DNA from 3 places in the Vibrio sp. R15-SG3-ISO1B genome. Region 2 is predicted to be linked to each of the others. Evidence: riboswitches for the same ligand, from Rfam matches in the RefSeq annotation. Region 2 holds a riboswitch; each other region holds the start of a gene.
What was found. Region 2 has a riboswitch for thiamine pyrophosphate ahead of thiD (bifunctional hydroxymethylpyrimidine kinase/phosphomethylpyrimidine kinase). Riboswitches for the same ligand answer to the same signal wherever they lie in the genome.
Positions count from the first base shown of each region.

Region 1: linked by a shared signal. The riboswitch ahead of thiC (phosphomethylpyrimidine synthase ThiC) and the one ahead of thiD (bifunctional hydroxymethylpyrimidine kinase/phosphomethylpyrimidine kinase) in region 2 are both predicted to bind thiamine pyrophosphate.
Region 3: linked by a shared signal. The riboswitch ahead of thiB (thiamine ABC transporter substrate binding subunit) and the one ahead of thiD (bifunctional hydroxymethylpyrimidine kinase/phosphomethylpyrimidine kinase) in region 2 are both predicted to bind thiamine pyrophosphate.

Region 1 covers NZ_JCBDGG010000006.1:1,223-7,046, reverse strand. The annotation lists gene thiC (phosphomethylpyrimidine synthase ThiC) at 1-1,790, opposite strand, end outside; TPP riboswitch at 1,952-2,050, opposite strand; gene crcB (fluoride efflux transporter CrcB) at 2,133-2,516, opposite strand; gene AC6R0S_RS01910 (multicopper oxidase domain-containing protein) at 2,626-4,008, opposite strand; tRNA gene AC6R0S_RS01905 (tRNA-Trp) at 4,159-4,235, opposite strand; tRNA gene AC6R0S_RS01900 (tRNA-Asp) at 4,279-4,355, opposite strand; rRNA gene rrf (5S ribosomal RNA) at 4,412-4,527, opposite strand; partial or broken rRNA gene AC6R0S_RS01890 (23S ribosomal RNA) at 4,747-5,824, opposite strand, start outside.
Region 2 covers NZ_JCBDGG010000017.1:37,831-43,654, reverse strand. The annotation lists gene AC6R0S_RS05330 (PhoX family protein) at 162-2,039, shown strand; gene AC6R0S_RS05325 (hypothetical protein) at 2,434-2,586, shown strand; gene AC6R0S_RS05320 (LysR family transcriptional regulator) at 2,696-3,583, opposite strand; TPP riboswitch at 3,740-3,897, shown strand; gene thiD (bifunctional hydroxymethylpyrimidine kinase/phosphomethylpyrimidine kinase) at 3,989-4,825, shown strand; gene AC6R0S_RS05310 (PstS family phosphate ABC transporter substrate-binding protein) at 4,857-5,807, opposite strand.
Region 3 covers NZ_JCBDGG010000035.1:23,094-28,917, forward strand. The annotation lists gene thiP (thiamine/thiamine pyrophosphate ABC transporter permease ThiP) at 1-1,265, opposite strand, end outside; gene thiB (thiamine ABC transporter substrate binding subunit) at 1,314-2,291, opposite strand; TPP riboswitch at 2,368-2,481, opposite strand; gene AC6R0S_RS10770 (flavin prenyltransferase UbiX) at 2,545-3,168, opposite strand; gene mpl (UDP-N-acetylmuramate:L-alanyl-gamma-D-glutamyl-meso-diaminopimelate ligase) at 3,184-4,536, opposite strand; gene fbp (class 1 fructose-bisphosphatase) at 4,864-5,824, shown strand, end outside.

The sequences.
Region 1 (5,824 bases), on a different contig from region 2:
GCGTACTCGCGCACTTCCTGAGAAATTTTCATCGAACAGAATTTTGGTCCACACATTGAACAAAAGTGAGCCACTTTGCCCGACTCTTGCGGCAAAGTTTCATCGTGGAAAGCTCGCGCTGTATCAGGGTCAAGCGACAAATTGAACTGATCCTCCCAGCGGAACTCAAAGCGAGCTTTTGAGAGCGCATTGTCACGAACCTGAGCACCAGGGTGGCCTTTAGCCAAATCCGCCGCATGCGCCGCAAGTTTATAAGCAATCAAGCCCGTCTTAACGTCTTCTTTATTGGGTAGACCCAAGTGCTCTTTCGGCGTCACATAGCAGAGCATCGCACAGCCGTACCAGCCGATCATCGCAGCGCCAATGCCAGAGGTAATATGATCGTACCCAGGGGCAATATCGGTCGTCAGAGGACCCAAAGTGTAGAATGGCGCTTCGTGGCAGTGCTCTAGCTGCTCATCCATATTGGCTTTGATCATGTGCATAGGTACATGCCCAGGGCCTTCAATGATCACCTGCACGTCATACTCCCACGCGATCTTAGTCAGTTCACCCAACGTGCGTAGCTCAGCAAACTGCGCTTCATCATTGGCATCGGCCACCGAACCTGGACGCAAGCCATCACCGAGCGAAAGCGCGACATCGTACTTGGCACAAATTTCACAAATTTCGCGGAAGTGGGTGTAAAGGAAGCTTTCTTGATGGTGAGCGAGACACCACTTAGCGATGATCGAGCCGCCGCGAGAGACAATACCCGTGACACGTTTGGCCGTCATCGGCACATAACGCAACAGCAAACCGGCATGAATCGTGAAGTAATCGACGCCCTGCTCAGCTTGCTCAATCAAGGTGTCTCGCATCACTTCCCAGTTGAGGTTTTCTGCAATGCCATTCACTTTTTCAAGCGCTTGGTACATAGGCACGGTGCCGATCGGAACTGGGCTGTTACGTAGAATCCACTCTCGAGTCTCGTGAATATTGCGTCCGGTCGACAAATCCATCACCGTATCGCCGCCCCAACGTGTTGCCCAAACCAATTTCTCAACTTCTTCCTCAATGGAAGAGGTCACAGAAGAGTTACCAATATTGGCGTTCACCTTGACCAAGAAATTGCGACCAATGATCATTGGCTCCGCTTCCGGGTGGTTGATGTTGGATGGAATGATGGCACGGCCCGCGGCCACTTCTTGGCGGACAAACTCAGCACTGATGTCCTTTGGCAAGTGGGCCCCAAAGCTTTGACCTGGATGCTGTTGGTTCAACACCTCATCGCGATAACGAGCACGCCCCATGTTTTCACGCAGAGCGATGTATTCCATTTCCGGTGTAATCACACCTTGACGCGCGTAGTGGAGCTGAGTAACACACTGACCGCTTTTCGCACGGCGAATGCGAGGTAAGTTACCATAACGCAGCTCGTCTAGCGTATCGTCTTCCAAGCGCTGTTTGGTGTATACCGAACTGACCTCATCGAGCAGCTCCGTATCACCGCGCTCTTCAATCCACTGTTCACGTAACTTAGGTAATCCATGGTAGAGGTCAATCGTATGGTCAGGATCGGTATAAGGACCAGAAGTGTCGTAAACGCGAATCGGCTCATTGGGCTCAAAGATCGGCGCGTCTTTAGTACCGCCAATCAAGCTGTCAGCGAGGGAGATTTCTCGCATAGGAACACGAATATCAGGTCGTGAACCTTCTACATAAACCTTGCGTGAATTGGGGTACGCCTGTACCGAGAGGGTATCAATAAACTGTTTGGCTTCCAGTCTCGCTTGTTTGCGATTCGACATAGCATTTTTCCTTGCTCTTTATTGCTCGTAGGAGCATGAGTGTTAGAGATAAAAATGCTTGGCGGAAAGATGCAACAAGAGGGCGATCTGACGCGGGTACCTATCTGTAGATAGATCGCATGACGCTCAGATCAGAGAGAACGAATCCTAGATTAGGAGGGTCGATATCTTCTCTTGTTCCCTTCGCAGGTATTAACCTGATCAGGTTCAACGGATCCCGAATAAACGGTCTCAGCCTTATGGCACTCCGACAAGTGAACCGAGTATATAAAAACGGCTTGGATAAACCAAGCCGACCTGTGTAAATTTTGTCTAGTGAGGCTCAAAGCACCTCTAAGCAAGCTAGCTTTTGATCAGCAGTTGAAAGCCCACCCAAGCGGCAGAGATGCTTAATACTACATTGAGTAAGACATTGAGTCCCATCTTGAAAAAGGCGCCCTGCTGCATGAGTAAAACGTTGTCCATCGAAAACGTAGAGAACGTCGTCAAAGCACCAAGAAAACCGAGCCCGATGATCTGTCTCCATGGTTCAGTCGCAAGGTTGCCATTTTCAAACGCGGCGATCAGTAAGCCCATCGCCAGTGAGCCGACTACGTTAACAGTTAGCGTACCATATGGAAAACCTCGCCCCAGTAATGTCGCACACAGCTCAGACACTAAATAACGAGAGCACGCACCAACGGCGCCACCCATGGCAATAAACCCTAAAATTGCAAACTGACCCATAACCCCTCCAAATTTGTGGCGTTAGTGTAGCGCCAAACAGACAAAAAAACAGACTTCAGATCAATGTAATGACGCTAAACACTCTGTTAGATTTAAAAAGTTACAGGAGTCACTTTACTTCGATATAGCCCATCAAACCGGTTTTCATGTGCTCTATGACATGACAGTGATACATCCACCGACCGGGGTTGTCCGCGACGAAAGCCGCTTTGGCACGACCATTCTTGCCCAGTAGTACCGTATCCGTATGGAACGGCTCTAGGAGCGGCTTACCGTCCATTTCGAGCACGGTAAAGGTATGGCCATGAAGATGAATAGGATGATGGTACTGAGTGACATTTTTAAGATCGAAGATGTAGGTTTTGCCTAGCTCCAACTGCGCCAGCGGCGCAGGAATCGAATGACGACTCATCCCCTGCCACGCCACCTTGTTGGTCAACCAAAAGGTTGAACTCGCCTTGCCATCTTTGCCTACGGGCGTTACCGCACCTTGCCACTCAAACACAAAGTCAATCTCTTCAGCGTTGGGTAGATCGAGCGCGGGCACAGGGTTAAGAGGCAAACTTGGCAGCGCTTGACCCTGTGGCAAATCAGACGCGACGACATCAAATTCACACAGAGGAAAAGGGAAACGCCCCTTCATTTGACGAACAAACACTTTGTTGCCAGCAGATGGCGCAATCAGACCAAGATCCACCCTCATACCCGGTCCAACTTTATGCTGAGAGAGCTTCATTGGCGTGGTGACCGGGTTGCCATCAATAGCCAGTATCCAAGCCTCTGCCCCTTCAATCGCAATTGGATAGGTAATGGTATTGTCGACATTAGCAATGCGTAAGCGAGTGGTCGCGTGCGCTTTAAGCGTATATAAAGGCTCATGAACGCCATTCACACTGCTCCACTCCCCTGGCGTGCCCATCCGAGCACTTAAACGTGGGATCATTCTCTCCTTCCACTGCCCTTGACTGTCGATGTGCCAATGCTTGAGCATTAACGCATGCTCTTCATCAAAAACCACGGGGTCGCGCTCTTCAACAATAATCAGTCCAACGAGTCCTCGCCCTAACTGTTCAACGCTGTTCATGTGTGGGTGATACCAAAACGTGCCTGCGTCAGGCGGAGTGAATCGATACTCAAACGTCTCTCCCGGCATGATAGGCGCTTGACTGAGAAAAGGAACGCCGTCCATCTCGATCGGTATTCGCAAGCCGTGCCAATGTATGGTGGTAGGCTCTGACAGTTTGTTCGTGAAACGAATCACGACCTCTTCCCCCTGACGACAATAGAGTGTCGGCGCAGGGATCGCACCATTAAACCCCAGTACGTCTGTTTGATACCCAGGGACGAGTTCAGCCCGGCTAGGCTCAGCAGTGAGATCGTAAACATAGCCTTCTCGAGTCCGAGTTTGCCGAGTCACCGAACAAGCAGGAATCATTGAGAGAGCAGACAAAGCAAGTGAAGATTGAAGAAATTGGCGACGACTCAAAGCCATAACGGTAAACACCTAAAACAGACAAGACGTATAATGTAGCAAAATACTGCGAATGATTCTCAGTGCAATGAGTGATTTGTGTTTTGTCGCGTGCAAGATTAAAAAACGGAGACAAAAAAGGCTCTAGTCTTTCGACTAGAGCCTTAGATATGGCAGGGGTGGAGAGATTCGAACTCCCAACACGCGGATTTGGAATCCGCTGCTCTGCCAATTGGAGCTACACCCCTAAAAATTAGATTCAAAAAAACCTCGATAAACGAGGTTTATAAGTGGCGGAGTGGACGGGACTCGAACCCGCGACCCCCGGCGTGACAGGCCGGTATTCTAACCAACTGAACTACCACTCCGCAGTGGTCTATTTAAAGTCTTATCTCAATCGTGCTTTAAACAGATAATGTTCAAAGCCTGGCGATGTCCTACTCTCACATGGGGAAACCCCACACTACCATCGGCGCTAATTCGTTTCACTTCTGAGTTCGGCATGGAATCAGGTGGGTCCAAATCGCTATGGTCGCCAAGCAAATTTTGTTTAAGTTCCTAGAAGTGAGTGCCTAGACCCTAGTTCCTAGAACTTAATAATTCGGAAAGCTGTTAATTAAAGTTTCTAGTGCCTAGATGCGAGTTCCTAGAAATACCTTCTAGGTACTAGGAACTATTCACTAGGAACTGAATTCTCGTTCATTCACACAATCAAGTTTCGTTCTTGCTTTGAGTCCATCAAAACCCTTTGGGTGTTGTATGGTTAAGCCTCACGGGCAATTAGTACAGGTTAGCTCAACGCCTCACAGCGCTTACACACCCTGCCTATCAACGTTCTAGTCTCGAACAACCCTTAAGGGCACTTAAAGTGCCAGGGAAGACTCATCTCAGGGCTCGCTTCCCGCTTAGATGCTTTCAGCGGTTATCGATTCCGAACTTAGCTACCGGGCAATGCGTCTGGCGACACAACCCGAACACCAGAGGTTCGTCCACTCCGGTCCTCTCGTACTAGGAGCAGCCCCCTTCAATCTTCCAACGCCCACGGCAGATAGGGACCGAACTGTCTCACGACGTTCTAAACCCAGCTCGCGTACCACTTTAAATGGCGAACAGCCATACCCTTGGGACCGACTTCAGCCCCAGGATGTGATGAGCCGACATCGAGGTGCCAAACACCGCCGTCGATATGAACTCTTGGGCGGTATCAGCCTGTTATCCCCGGAGTACCTTTTATCCGTTGAGCGATGGCCCTTCCATTCAGAACCACCGGATCACTATGACCTGCTTTCGCACCTGCTCGAATTGTCATTCTCGCAGTCAAGCGGGCTTATGCCATTGCACTAACCTCACGATGTCCAACCGTGATTAGCCCACCTTCGTGCTCCTCCGTTACTCTTTGGGAGGAGACCGCCCCAGTCAAACTACCCACCAGGCACTGTCCTCACCCCAGATAATGGGGCTAAGTTAGAACATCAAACATACAAGGGTGGTATTTCAAGGTCGGCTCCACAGATACTGGCGTACCTGCTTCAAAGCCTCCCACCTATCCTACACATGTAGGCTCAATGTTCAGTGCCAAGCTGTAGTAAAGGTTCACGGGGTCTTTCCGTCTAGCCGCGGGTACACTGCATCTTCACAGCGATTTCAATTTCACTGAGTCTCGGGTGGAGACAGCGTGGCCATCATTACGCCATTCGTGCAGGTCGGAACTTACCCGACAAGGAATTTCGCTACCTTAGGACCGTTATAGTTACGGCCGCCGTTTACCGGGGCTTCGATCAAGAGCTTCGACCGAAGTCTAACCCCATCAATTAACCTTCCGGCACCGGGCAGGCGT
Region 2 (5,824 bases):
TTACATGTGACTGAGATCGCCATTTATTGATCTTGTCATGCAATCGAAGTAAAAACATCATCTTTACTTTGTATTTGTTAAACAAAACCTTAACTGATGTGTAACCTTGCTCGCCTACCATTTGCTCGCTTATATAATGATAACTCAGCAAGGAGTCAGCAATGTGGGATCGTGATGAACAGGATTCACAATTTAGCCAGATGATCGAAGCGCGACTATCTCGTCGTCGTTTCTTAGCCGGAACCGCTGCCGTCAGTGCAGGGGCGTTTCTTTCCCTCAACCCGATAGCGAAAGCGATAGCGGCATCGAGTGATAGTCGTTTACTCAACTTCGAAGCAGTGCCAGCCTCGACAAAAGATGCGATCATCGTACCCAAAGGTTATAAAGCCACGCCGCTTCTCTCTTGGGGTGATCCTATTTTTGCTGATGCGCCAGAGTTTGATCAAAGCGGTAAGCAAGATTCAGCCGCGCAAGCGCGTCAGTTTGGTGACAACACCGACGGGATGAGCCTATTCCCTATCAGTGACGATCGCGCTGTCATTGCGGTGAACAACGAATACACCAACTACGAATACTTGTTCGAACATGGCGGTAAAGCGATGACGGCGGACGACGTATTAAAAGCGCAAGCGGCACACGGTGTGACGGTGTTCGAAATCGTCAAATCCGGCGGAGAGTGGAAAGTGGATAAAGCGGGGGAACGCAACCGCCGTATTACCGCTAACACAGAAATGCGCCTGACAGGCCCAGCGGCGGGTCATGAGTTGATGAAAACCGAATTGGATCCTTCAGGCTTAGCGCCACTCGGCACTTTTAACAACTGCGCCAACGGTCAAACGCCTTGGGGCACATACTTAACCTGTGAAGAGAACTTCCACGGCTATTTTGGCACCAGTACGACGGCAGAGTTGAGCGACGATCATAAGCGTTACGGAATCAAAGCAGCGAAGAGCAGCTACCAGTGGCATGATACCGATGAGCGTTTCGATGTCGCTAAGCATCCGAATGAACCACACCGTTTTGGTTGGGTTGTGGAGATCGATCCAAACGATCCGACGTCGACGCCGCTTAAGCGCACTGCACTCGGGCGATTTAAGCACGAGAATGCGGCACTGTTGATCAACGATGATGGTCATGTCGTGGTGTACCTAGGTGATGATGAGCGCGGGGAGCACATTTACAAATTTGTCTCTCGCGATCGCTACCAACCGGGCAATGATGCTGCCAATCGCAACTTGCTTGAAGAGGGCACCTTGTATGTCGCCAAGTTCGAGATGGACGACAACGAGTTGAAAGGCAAGGGGCAGTGGATTGAACTGACTTATGGCAAAAATGGCCTGACTAAAGAGAACGGTTTTAACGATCAAGCCGAGGTGATGATTTTTGCACGTCGCGCTGCGACTCAAGTTGGCGCGACCACGATGGATCGCCCAGAGTGGGTGGCGGTGCACCCAGACAACCAACACGTCTTCTGTACCCTCACCAACAACAAAAACCGCGGCGTAAAAGAGGGCCAACCTGTCGGTGGTCCGAACCCTCGCGCTGAGAACCACTACGGACAAATTGTTCGCTGGGTACCGACCTCGGGCGATCACACCCAAGCAGAGTTTGATTGGGATTTGTACCTGATTGCTGGCAACCCAACGGTGCACAAAGATTCGCTCTACGCGGGCAGTGACAACATCAACGCCGACAACATGTTTAATAGCCCGGATGGTATCGGCTTTGATAAAGCCGGTCGTTTGTGGATTCAAACGGACGGAAACTACTCAAATCAGGGCGATTTTGCAGGTCAAGGGAACAACCAAATGTTGTGCGGCGATCCTAATACTGGTGAAGTGCGACGTTTCTTGACGGGGCCAATTGCTTGTGAAATCACGGGGCTGACCTTCTCCGCCGACTACAAAACCATGTTTGTGGGTGTTCAGCATCCGGGCGAGAAAGGTGCGCCATCTCACTACCCTGGTGGTGGTGACAGCAAGCCTCGCTCCACCATCGTTGCCATTACCCGTGAAGATGGCGGCGTTATTGGCGCTTAAGCTGTCTCACTGTTTGCATCAACAATCATTCGTATCAAGATGGGCGCCACGAGCGCCCATTTTTTATTGCCGATTTCCACATTGGCATATTTATGCGATCGCTCGCATAAAAAACGTCAAGGTTTCGTGTGTTCACCACAAAGAGTGTTGCGCTTCACAATCGCAATCCCTATATTGAAAGAGTACTCAGCATAACCTTAAGGTGTTCTAATCCGAATAAACTCCAGATAACAATACGACATTGAGCGATTGACCCGGCGAATCTAACCCATTTCTATTGGCGCAGACGCCCCAACGTAAAAAGAATAAAGTCTATCTGAGCGCCTTCTGATGAGAGAAGTGGCACCTTTAGGTTATTAAGTACGGTGATGATAACTGAGGAGGAGGTTAGGCTATGGTATCACTACTTTGGGTAGCATTAGGTTGTGTGGTCTTCTTATGTTGTTGGAGTGCTCAGCATGGTCTCCCTATGCTGGGGCTTAAACTGGATGAGTCCGATCTACTGATTATTTCTGAACTCGCTGGCGAAGACGTCTTAGAGGCATGACCTCAAATAACGACGATAATGAGCGTTGAAGCAGCAGCAAAAATGGAGCCTTGGGCTCCATTTTGCGTTTCAAGCCTATCGAAAATTTTGGCTATGGCAGTGCGTTGGGTTATAGCGAGATCACGTCCGTCAACTTATCCACCACCGTATGAAAACGGGCTGGCCACGCTCTTTGTTTTTTGCTCACCAAATACAGGGTCTCGACGACGGCTTTCTTTGGCTGATGCACAGCAAGTTGATCGCGCAAAGTGAAAGAGCTGAATGCGCTGTGTGGCAGCACCGTAAAACCGAGCCCTTTGGCAACTGGCAGAAGAATTTGGCTGAGTTGGTTGATGTAGCCCGAGGTGCGCAGGGCGCGAATATCAATCCCCGCCAGCGCTTTGTCGCCACACTGCGAAAAGTAGAGCGAGAGATAGTGCTCCGCGTCGGGGTGGCGAATTAAACCGATCTCAAGGAGAAGTTCAGGGGTAATAGGCTCGTCGACGTTTGCCGGCACAATCAAACACATGGTTTCTTGACCTATCTCTTGCGCTTCGATTCTCGGGTCGAGCGGGATGTGAGTGACAAGGCCCAAATCGGCGCGCCCCTCAGCCAAATCGTCGATGATCTTACGGTTGGGGGCGACTTCCAGCTTGACGACCAGTTGTGCAAATTCACACTGTAAATCGAGCAGATGCGGGTAGATAAGCTGCGCCAACGCGCCAGAGCAAGAGACCGACACCTCACCGCGATGCGCGTCGTCCTGAGATAACGAAGCAATCAGGTCTGTTTCTTGTTTGGCGCGCTGCTTTGCGTACTGATAGACCTGTCTGCCTTGTTCCGTTACTTCAAAGCTCTTGTTGTGACGCGCAATCAGTGGGTAGCCGCAAGCCTGTTCGAGCTTTTTGATGTGCTGGCTGACACCGGGCTGAGTCATGAACAGCTTTTCTGCGGTATGAGTAAAGTGGCCGGTCTCGACCAAGGTTTGAAACGTTTTGAGCCAGAGTGGATTGAGCATAACCGTCAAATCAATAACGAAAATTTATAAAATTAAGAGTAAACGATAATGTTCTGTGTGCCAAACGTCGCGTTCGTATCGCCCACTCCTCGATTCACTCGGGTTATTTAAGTGATCTGAATAGGTTGCATCTGCGCTATCACAGGGTTAAGGTTGGCGACATAGTCGGGGAGCGTTCCTTCTGCTCGAATCATAACGATAGCTTGATTAACGAGCCTGTCGTAGAAGCATAGAAGGAAGGCTGAGATCGCATCGCGAGACCCGTTGAACCTGATTCAGTTAGCACTGACGTAGGGAACTATTCATAACGCGGTGTCGTGGGGTCGCCACAATCTCGCCCGTTATGTGTTGTGCTTGGCCAACGCGCTCTGCACACAGTTCCTGACGCGTGCGTGAGGAACACCGATGAACCAAACCGCATTTTATGACCCTCAAACTCCGATTGTCCTAACCATCGCTGGCTCCGACAGTGGCGGCGGCGCGGGCATCCAAGCCGACATCAAAGCGATCAGTGCAACAGGCAGTTACGCCTGCTCCGTTATTACGGCCATTACCGCGCAAAATACCTGTGGTGTTCACGCCATTCATCCTATCCCTATCGACCATGTTCAAGCGCAGCTCGATGCGGTATTGAGCGATCTCAATGTCGTGGCGGTGAAGGTTGGCATGCTGGCTGACGCTGAAATCATCCGTGTCGTGGCACAAAGTTTGGCGGCGTATCAGCCCAAGTTTCTCGTGGTGGACCCGGTGATGGTGGCCACCAGTGGTGACAGCTTACTGCACGCCAGTGCGGTGGGGGCGCTCAAGAAAGAACTGCTACCGCTTGCCGATATGATCACACCAAACTTACCCGAGGCGGCGGCGCTGACTGGGCGAGCAACGCCGACATCGGAAGAGGAGATGGGAGCGATGATTGACGCCCTGCGCGCCTTGGGCGCCAAAACAGTGCTTCTTAAAGGGGGGCATCTAGAGGGCGAAAGCAGTAACGATCTGCTGATTGAAAGGAGTGGCAGTGAATTGATTCGCGCTAAGCGAGTCGCCACTCATAATACTCATGGTACGGGCTGTACGTTGTCATCGGCCATTGCGTCCTATCTTGCCCAAGGGTATCGGCTGCACAAAGCGGTCCATTTGGCTAAGCAATACATCTCACAAGCCATTGCGCATGCCGATGAACTCTCTATTGGTCAAGGACATGGGCCTGTGCACCACTTTTTCTCTGGTCACCAAAATGTACGTTAATCGCGATGGCGTGCAGTCGCATTACAAGGCTCTATTTGGGCATCGAGACCGAGCCAGAGCGGCTAGAGTTGAGAATAAAACGCGCCGCGTCATAGCGATCATTAGAGAGAGGAATATAGCCAGAGTGGGAGACAACTTTGTTGATGTTGTCTCTGTCGATATAACTATCGACAAAGCGTTTCAGTGATGGCCGCTTCTCTAGCGCCTGTTTGTTCACGTAAATAAACAGAGGGCGGGAAAGTGCGGCATATCGTCCCATAATCACGTTCTCGACACTGGGTTTGACCGCGTTGAAGCCAGTGGGAGCGATGGCGATCGCTTTCAACTTGTCTTGATTTTGCAAATAGTAGGCAAAGCCGATAAACGCCATGGCGTTGGGATCGGCGGCCACTTCGGCGACTAAGGCTTCATCGTCTTCATTTGCGGTGTAGTCTTGTCGACTCGCTTTGCCATCCAGCACCACCTCAACAAAATAGTCATAAGTGCCTGAGTCTGATCCAGGGCCGTGCAGGACGATGGGGCGATCAGGGAAGTGCGGATTGACTTGCTGCCAGTGAGTTATCGTGCGTTCAGCGGTGCTTTCCCAGAGTGTTTTCAGTTCATCAAGAGAGAGCGCATCGATCCACTGATTTTCTTTGTTCACCACCACGGTTATTGCATCGAGTGCGACAGGGAGCTCAATATAGTCGATGTGGTTGATTTCACACAGCGCTCGCTCTTTCTCTTTAATCGGGCGAGAGGCGTTAGAAATATCCGTGCGGCCTCGGCAAAACTTACGAAATCCGCCACCTGTGCCAGTGATGCCCACCACCACTTGGGTGTTGTGCCGCTCGGCACGCATAAAGTGATCGGCGACGGCTTGGGTAATCGGGTAAACGGTACTCGACCCTTCAATTTTGATCAGATCTTTCCCGTGTGCCGTGGTACTCATCAGCGCTAGGCATACAGAAGCAAGAACAGTCGAACGCAATCGAAAAGTCATGGTTGAGCACAAAGGAA
Region 3 (5,824 bases), on a different contig from region 2:
GTTGCACAGAGGTACTGATACTGCTGCTCAAGTTGCAACATCGGCTGAGCCAAGGTTTTGATCACATAAGGCAGCCCCATTAACGCGTTGACCGCAACAACAACGACCAAGGCGTAGCTGAGCGCATCCGTCCACGAACGGAGCAGCAAAAAGAGCCCGGTCGAGATCACTAATCCTGGGGTCACCAGAATGATGGTCCCTAGCAGCTCTATCTTATCCGCGGTTTTCTCACGTTGATTGAGGCGCAGTCTTCGGCTCGACAATAAAATCGCCGTGCCCGCACTGACAGCGATAACGCTCGCCATGCTCGCCACTTTCAGTGACGCGCCGAGCGCGGACCAAAATCGGCCATCACTCAGCACACTCAACGCCTGAGAATTCATACCACTGGCTAGTACCATCCCAAGAGGCGGCAACACTAACAGCAAGCTAAAACCTATCCAAGCGCCATCCCAGCACTTAGAGAATAGACTGTCTTTCACCACCAACGCAGTTGGTGCGTCGCTGCCCATCGAAATGGCAATAGGTCGAGCGAAGCGTTGAATCGATAACGCCATTAAGCCACATAGCAGCATTTGCCAAATTGCCAGTAACGCGCCCGCTTGCAAATCAAAATCAAACTTGATCGCTTGGTAAATCGCGAGCTCAATGGTGGTCGATTTGGGCCCGCCGCCCAATGCCATAACAGTGGCAAAACTGGTAAAGCAGAGCATAAACACCAACCCGCAAACGGGCGCTAATTGCTGCCTCATCCGCGGCCATTCGACCCACTTAAACTTTTGCCAATGGCCCATGCCTAAGTGGGCGCACAGTTTGTGTTGCTCCGCCGGAATCGACTCTAGTGATTGCAGCAGCAAACGCGCCGCATAAGGAAGATTAAAAAAGAGGTGCGCGAGCAAAATGCCATGCAAACCGTAAATATTAAATGGCAACGAGAGATCCCACTGCGCAAGCTGTGTCGCCAGCCAACCACTGCGCCCATAAATCGCCAGCAAGCCAAACACCCCCACCAACACAGGAAGTACCAAAGTGGTCGCAAACAGCTTGAGTACCAAAGCTTTGCCGATGAACTGCCGCCGCGACAAAGCATGGGTGACGGGGATCGCCAAACCGACACTGAGCAGCGTTGAGAGAAAAGATTGATAGAAGCTAAATTGGGTAACGTGGCGGTAATAAGGATCTTGCCAAATGACGCGCAGATCGAGGGAAGGCGCTTGATTGAGCAATGCCAGCAGCGCTGAAACGACAAAGGCCGCGATCAGCATCGCGACCCATACGCCTAATTTAGGGACAGATTGCACGAACGCCTAACCTTAGAAGGTCAACGCGTTTTGCCATTCACGAATCCACGCTTTGCGGTGGGTAGCCACCTCTTCAGCGCTAAAGCTCAAGGCTTGGCTTGGCTTCGTCAGGCTTTGATACCCTTCTGGCAACGCGACGTCAGTGACAGGGTACATCCAGTTCCCTGTGGGCATGGCCGACTGAAAGTCATCGCTGAGGATAAACTGCATAAAGGCATCCGCCAACTCGCTGTTCGCGCTCGTTTTAACTTTGGCGGCCACTTCTACTTGAGTGTAATGACCTTCCGCGAAATTCGCCGCAGCGAACTTAGCATCATTTTCGGCAATCAGATGGTACGCAGGTGACGTGGTGTAAGAGAGCACCATGTCAGACTCGCCTTTTAAGAACATCGAGTACGCTTCTGACCACCCTTTCGTGACCGTCACTGTCTTTTTCGCCAACGCTTTCCACGCCTGCGGCGCTTCGTCGCCATAGACAGATTTCATCCACAGCATCAAACCTTGACCCGGGGTTGAGGTACGCGGGTCTTGGTAGATGACTGTTAAGTCGTCATTTGATTCCACCAGCGCTTTGAGGCTAGTCGGTGGCTCAGCCAAGGTCTCTTTGTTGTAGACAAACGCGAAGTAACCGTAGTCGTACGGCACAAAGGTCGTATTGGACCAGCCGCCTGGCAAGGTGACGGATGACGTATCGACGCTATGCTCAGCCAACAAACCGGTCTGCTGCGCTTCTGCCATCAAGTTGTTGTCTAACCCCAACACAATATCGGCTTTGCTATTGTCGCCTTCCAGTCTCAAGCGATTGAGGATAGAGACGCCATCATCCAAAGCTACAAAATTCAACGTACAGTCGCACTGTGCTTCAAACGCTTTTTTTACCACTGGGCCTGGGCCCCAATCGGCAGCGAAAGAGTCATAGGTATAAACGGTTAACGTATCGGCTGCGGTTGCAGAAAAAGACGTCAGTGCCGCGGCGGCACAAAGTGGCATAAATGAAGGGATAAAAGTGGATTTCACTGCTCGCTCTCCTTGTTGAGCCACGCAGGTCTGAGGGACAAACAGACGTCTGATGTCCTCGCTCAATTCCTACGCCAGCATTATCTGGTTCAGGTCTACGGGTCCCGAGCAAAGCTCGATCTCAGCGTCATTCAGTGAATGAATAGCTCCCCGATGAGGTTCGGCTTGATTGTAATAGGTCTGCCCTACAATAGCCATACTTGCGTGACGGCCCACCAAGACACAATCACGAATCGTTACGTTGATCATAGCCCCAGCGCGCCACCAAGGATTGCTCGATGCCGAGGTGATCCAAAATGCGCGCGACCATAAAATCAATAAGATCGTCTATCGATTTAGGTTGGTGATAAAAACCGGGCGCGGCCGGCATAATAGTGACGCCCATCTGCGAGAGCTTGTGCATGTTCTCAAGGTGCAAGGTTGAGAAAGGCGTTTCTCGAACCACCAGCAGCAATTGACCACGCTCTTTCATCACCACATCAGCGGCGCGTTCAATCAAATTATCGGACATACCATGAGCAATCGCTGCCACACTGCCCGCCGAACAAGGGCAAACCACCATCTGCTTGGGCGCCGCTGAGCCAGAGGCCACGGGCGAGAACCAGTCCTCTTTGCCGCACACCACTAATTTAGCCGGATCGCAGCTGAGATGGGCGACCAAGGCTTGCTTGGCGCTGTCTGGGTTGGCAGGCAGTTTTAATCCGTGTTCGGTGGCCAACACCACTCGCGCCGCCGATGAAACCAGCAGGTAAACCTGATAATCCGCGGCCAATAAGCACTGCAACAAACGCAGCCCATAAGGCGCGCCTGAGGCTCCGGTAAAAGCGAGGGTGATGGATTTTTCAGCCATTGTGCGTATCTCTTATTATTGGGCTAATTGCGCTAACAGTTTGTCGTGAATTCCGCCAAACCCGCCGTTACTCATCACAAGAATCTGATCGCCGGGGCGAGCATGCCTAGCGATGCTGCGCACCAAGTCGTCGATGTCGTCAGAGACATAAGCGGGTTGCGCGCACTGCTCGGCAATCTCACTCACCGACCAAGTAATTGACTCAGGCTGAAAGAGGAACACTTCATCTGCCGCCTGCAATGAGGCCGCAAGCGTTTCTTTGTGCACCCCGCGTTTCATGGTTGCACTACGCGGCTCCAACACCGCAAGGATTCGGGATTGACCCACCTTGTTACGTAAGCCGCCCAATGTCAGTTCAATCGCCGTTGGATGATGAGCAAAGTCGTCATACACAGTGATGTCATTGACCTGCCCTTTTAACTCCAAGCGGCGTTTGGTATTAATAAAGCGCCCTAACGCCTCACAAGCGTGATCCGGAGTGACCCCCACATGACGCGCCGCCGCGATGGCCATCAACGCATTGCTGACGTTGTGATCGCCGACTAAATTCCACGTCACTCGACCCACTATTTCTCCCGCCAATAAGACATCAAAGACACTGCTATCTTGGGCCTCTTTTTGCGCTTGCCAGCCAGATTCGCACCCTGTGTACTCTTGTTCGCTCCAGCAGCCACGGGCAATAACGTCTTGCAGCGCCTGGTCTGATTGAGGAGTAAACATCCGACCATTGCCCGGTACGGTTCTCACTAGATGGTGAAATTGGCGCTTAATCGCTTCCAGATCATCGAAGATGTCTGCATGATCGAACTCAAGGTTATTCATGACCAAGGTACGTGGATGGTAATGAACGAACTTAGAACGCTTATCGAAAAAAGCGCTGTCGTATTCATCAGCTTCAACTATGAAAAACGGGCTGTTGCCCAACCTTGCCGACAAACCAAAGTTGCCAAGCACGCCGCCCACGAGAAAACCGGGTTCATAACCACAATCTTCCAGAATCCAAGCGAGCATACTGGATGTGGTGGTTTTGCCGTGCGTTCCCGCGACCGCCAGTACCCATCGGTCATGCAGCAGAAACTCTTGCAGCCACTGTGGGCCGGAGGTGTAACGCAGGTTGCTATCCAGTACATGCTCGACACACGGGTTACCACGGCTCATCGCATTACCGATCACCACCAAATCGGGCGCCGGATTTAACTGCGCAGGATCAAACCCTTCTATAATTTCAATACCTTGCGATTCAAGTAGCGTGCTCATGGGCGGGTACACATTGGCGTCACTGCCGGTGACTTTGTGCCCCAATTGACGCGCTAAAATTGCCGCTCCTCCCATAAAGGTGCCACAAATTCCCAAGATATGAATATGCATAGAGTGATCCTGAAAAGGCTAATTTGAAGTGCTCATTATGGCGATAATGGCTTGAAAAGCGAACCTCTTTGTCCTTCGGATGTGAAATCTTGGCACAATCGAGCAAAGTTTGTTCAAGATGAAAAACCGTGAAAATATTTGAATAATTACCAAAAAAATTGAGAGGTTAGACAGTTAGTTCGTTACCAATAATAAGATCATGGTTTTACAATTGCTCAAGGCAAAAACAAAAGCTCACGCATAGCTTCGTCCCTCTTGCGCCCCAACAATAAAATGGCAAGAGGTTGCCCAACTCCCCCCAAACTTATGCGATTTTAAGGAATAAACATGTCTGGAATGCGCACCCTTGGCGAGTTCATTGTTGAAAAACAGACGGACTTCCCCCACGCTAGCGGTGATCTATCATCCCTACTGTCGTCGATTCGCCTTGCGGCTAAAATCGTCAACCGCGAAATTAACGCGGCGGGCCTTGGTGATATCACCGGTGCCGTTGGTAGTGAGAACATTCAGGGCGAAGCCCAACAAAAACTGGATGTTTACGCGAACGAGAAGTTCAAAGCAGCACTTGAAGCACGTGATCAAGTGTGTGGCGTAGCAAGTGAAGAAGAAGATGAGGCGGTCGCGTTCAATAAAGAACTGAACAAAAACGCCAAATACGTGGTATTGATGGATCCACTCGATGGCTCATCTAACATCGATGTTAACGTCTCTGTCGGAACGATTTTCTCTATCTATCGCCGCGTCTCTCCTATCGGTACCCCACCGACAGAAGAAGACTTCCTTCAACCAGGCAACAAGCAAGTCGCGGCCGGTTATGTGATTTACGGTTCATCAACCATGCTTGTCTACACCACAGGCAATGGCGTCAATGGCTTTACCTACGATCCATCGATCGGTACGTTCTGCTTGTCTCATGAGAATATGATGGTGCCAGAAGATGGCCGCATCTACTCAATTAACGAAGGTAACTACTTCCGTTTCCCAATGGGCGTGAAAAAGTACATCAAATTCTGCCAAGAAAACGAACCGAATGACGGTCGCCCGTACACGTCTCGCTACATTGGCTCTTTGGTGTCGGACTTCCACCGTAACCTACTGAAAGGAGGCATTTACCTGTACCCAAGCACGCAAAGCCACCCGAACGGCAAACTGCGTCTTCTTTATGAGTGTAACCCAATGGCGTTCATTATTGAGCAGGCGGGCGGTATTGCCTCAGACGGTGAGAAACGCATCATGGATATTGATCCCACAGAGCTGCACCAACGTGTGCCTTTCTTTGTTGGCTCAA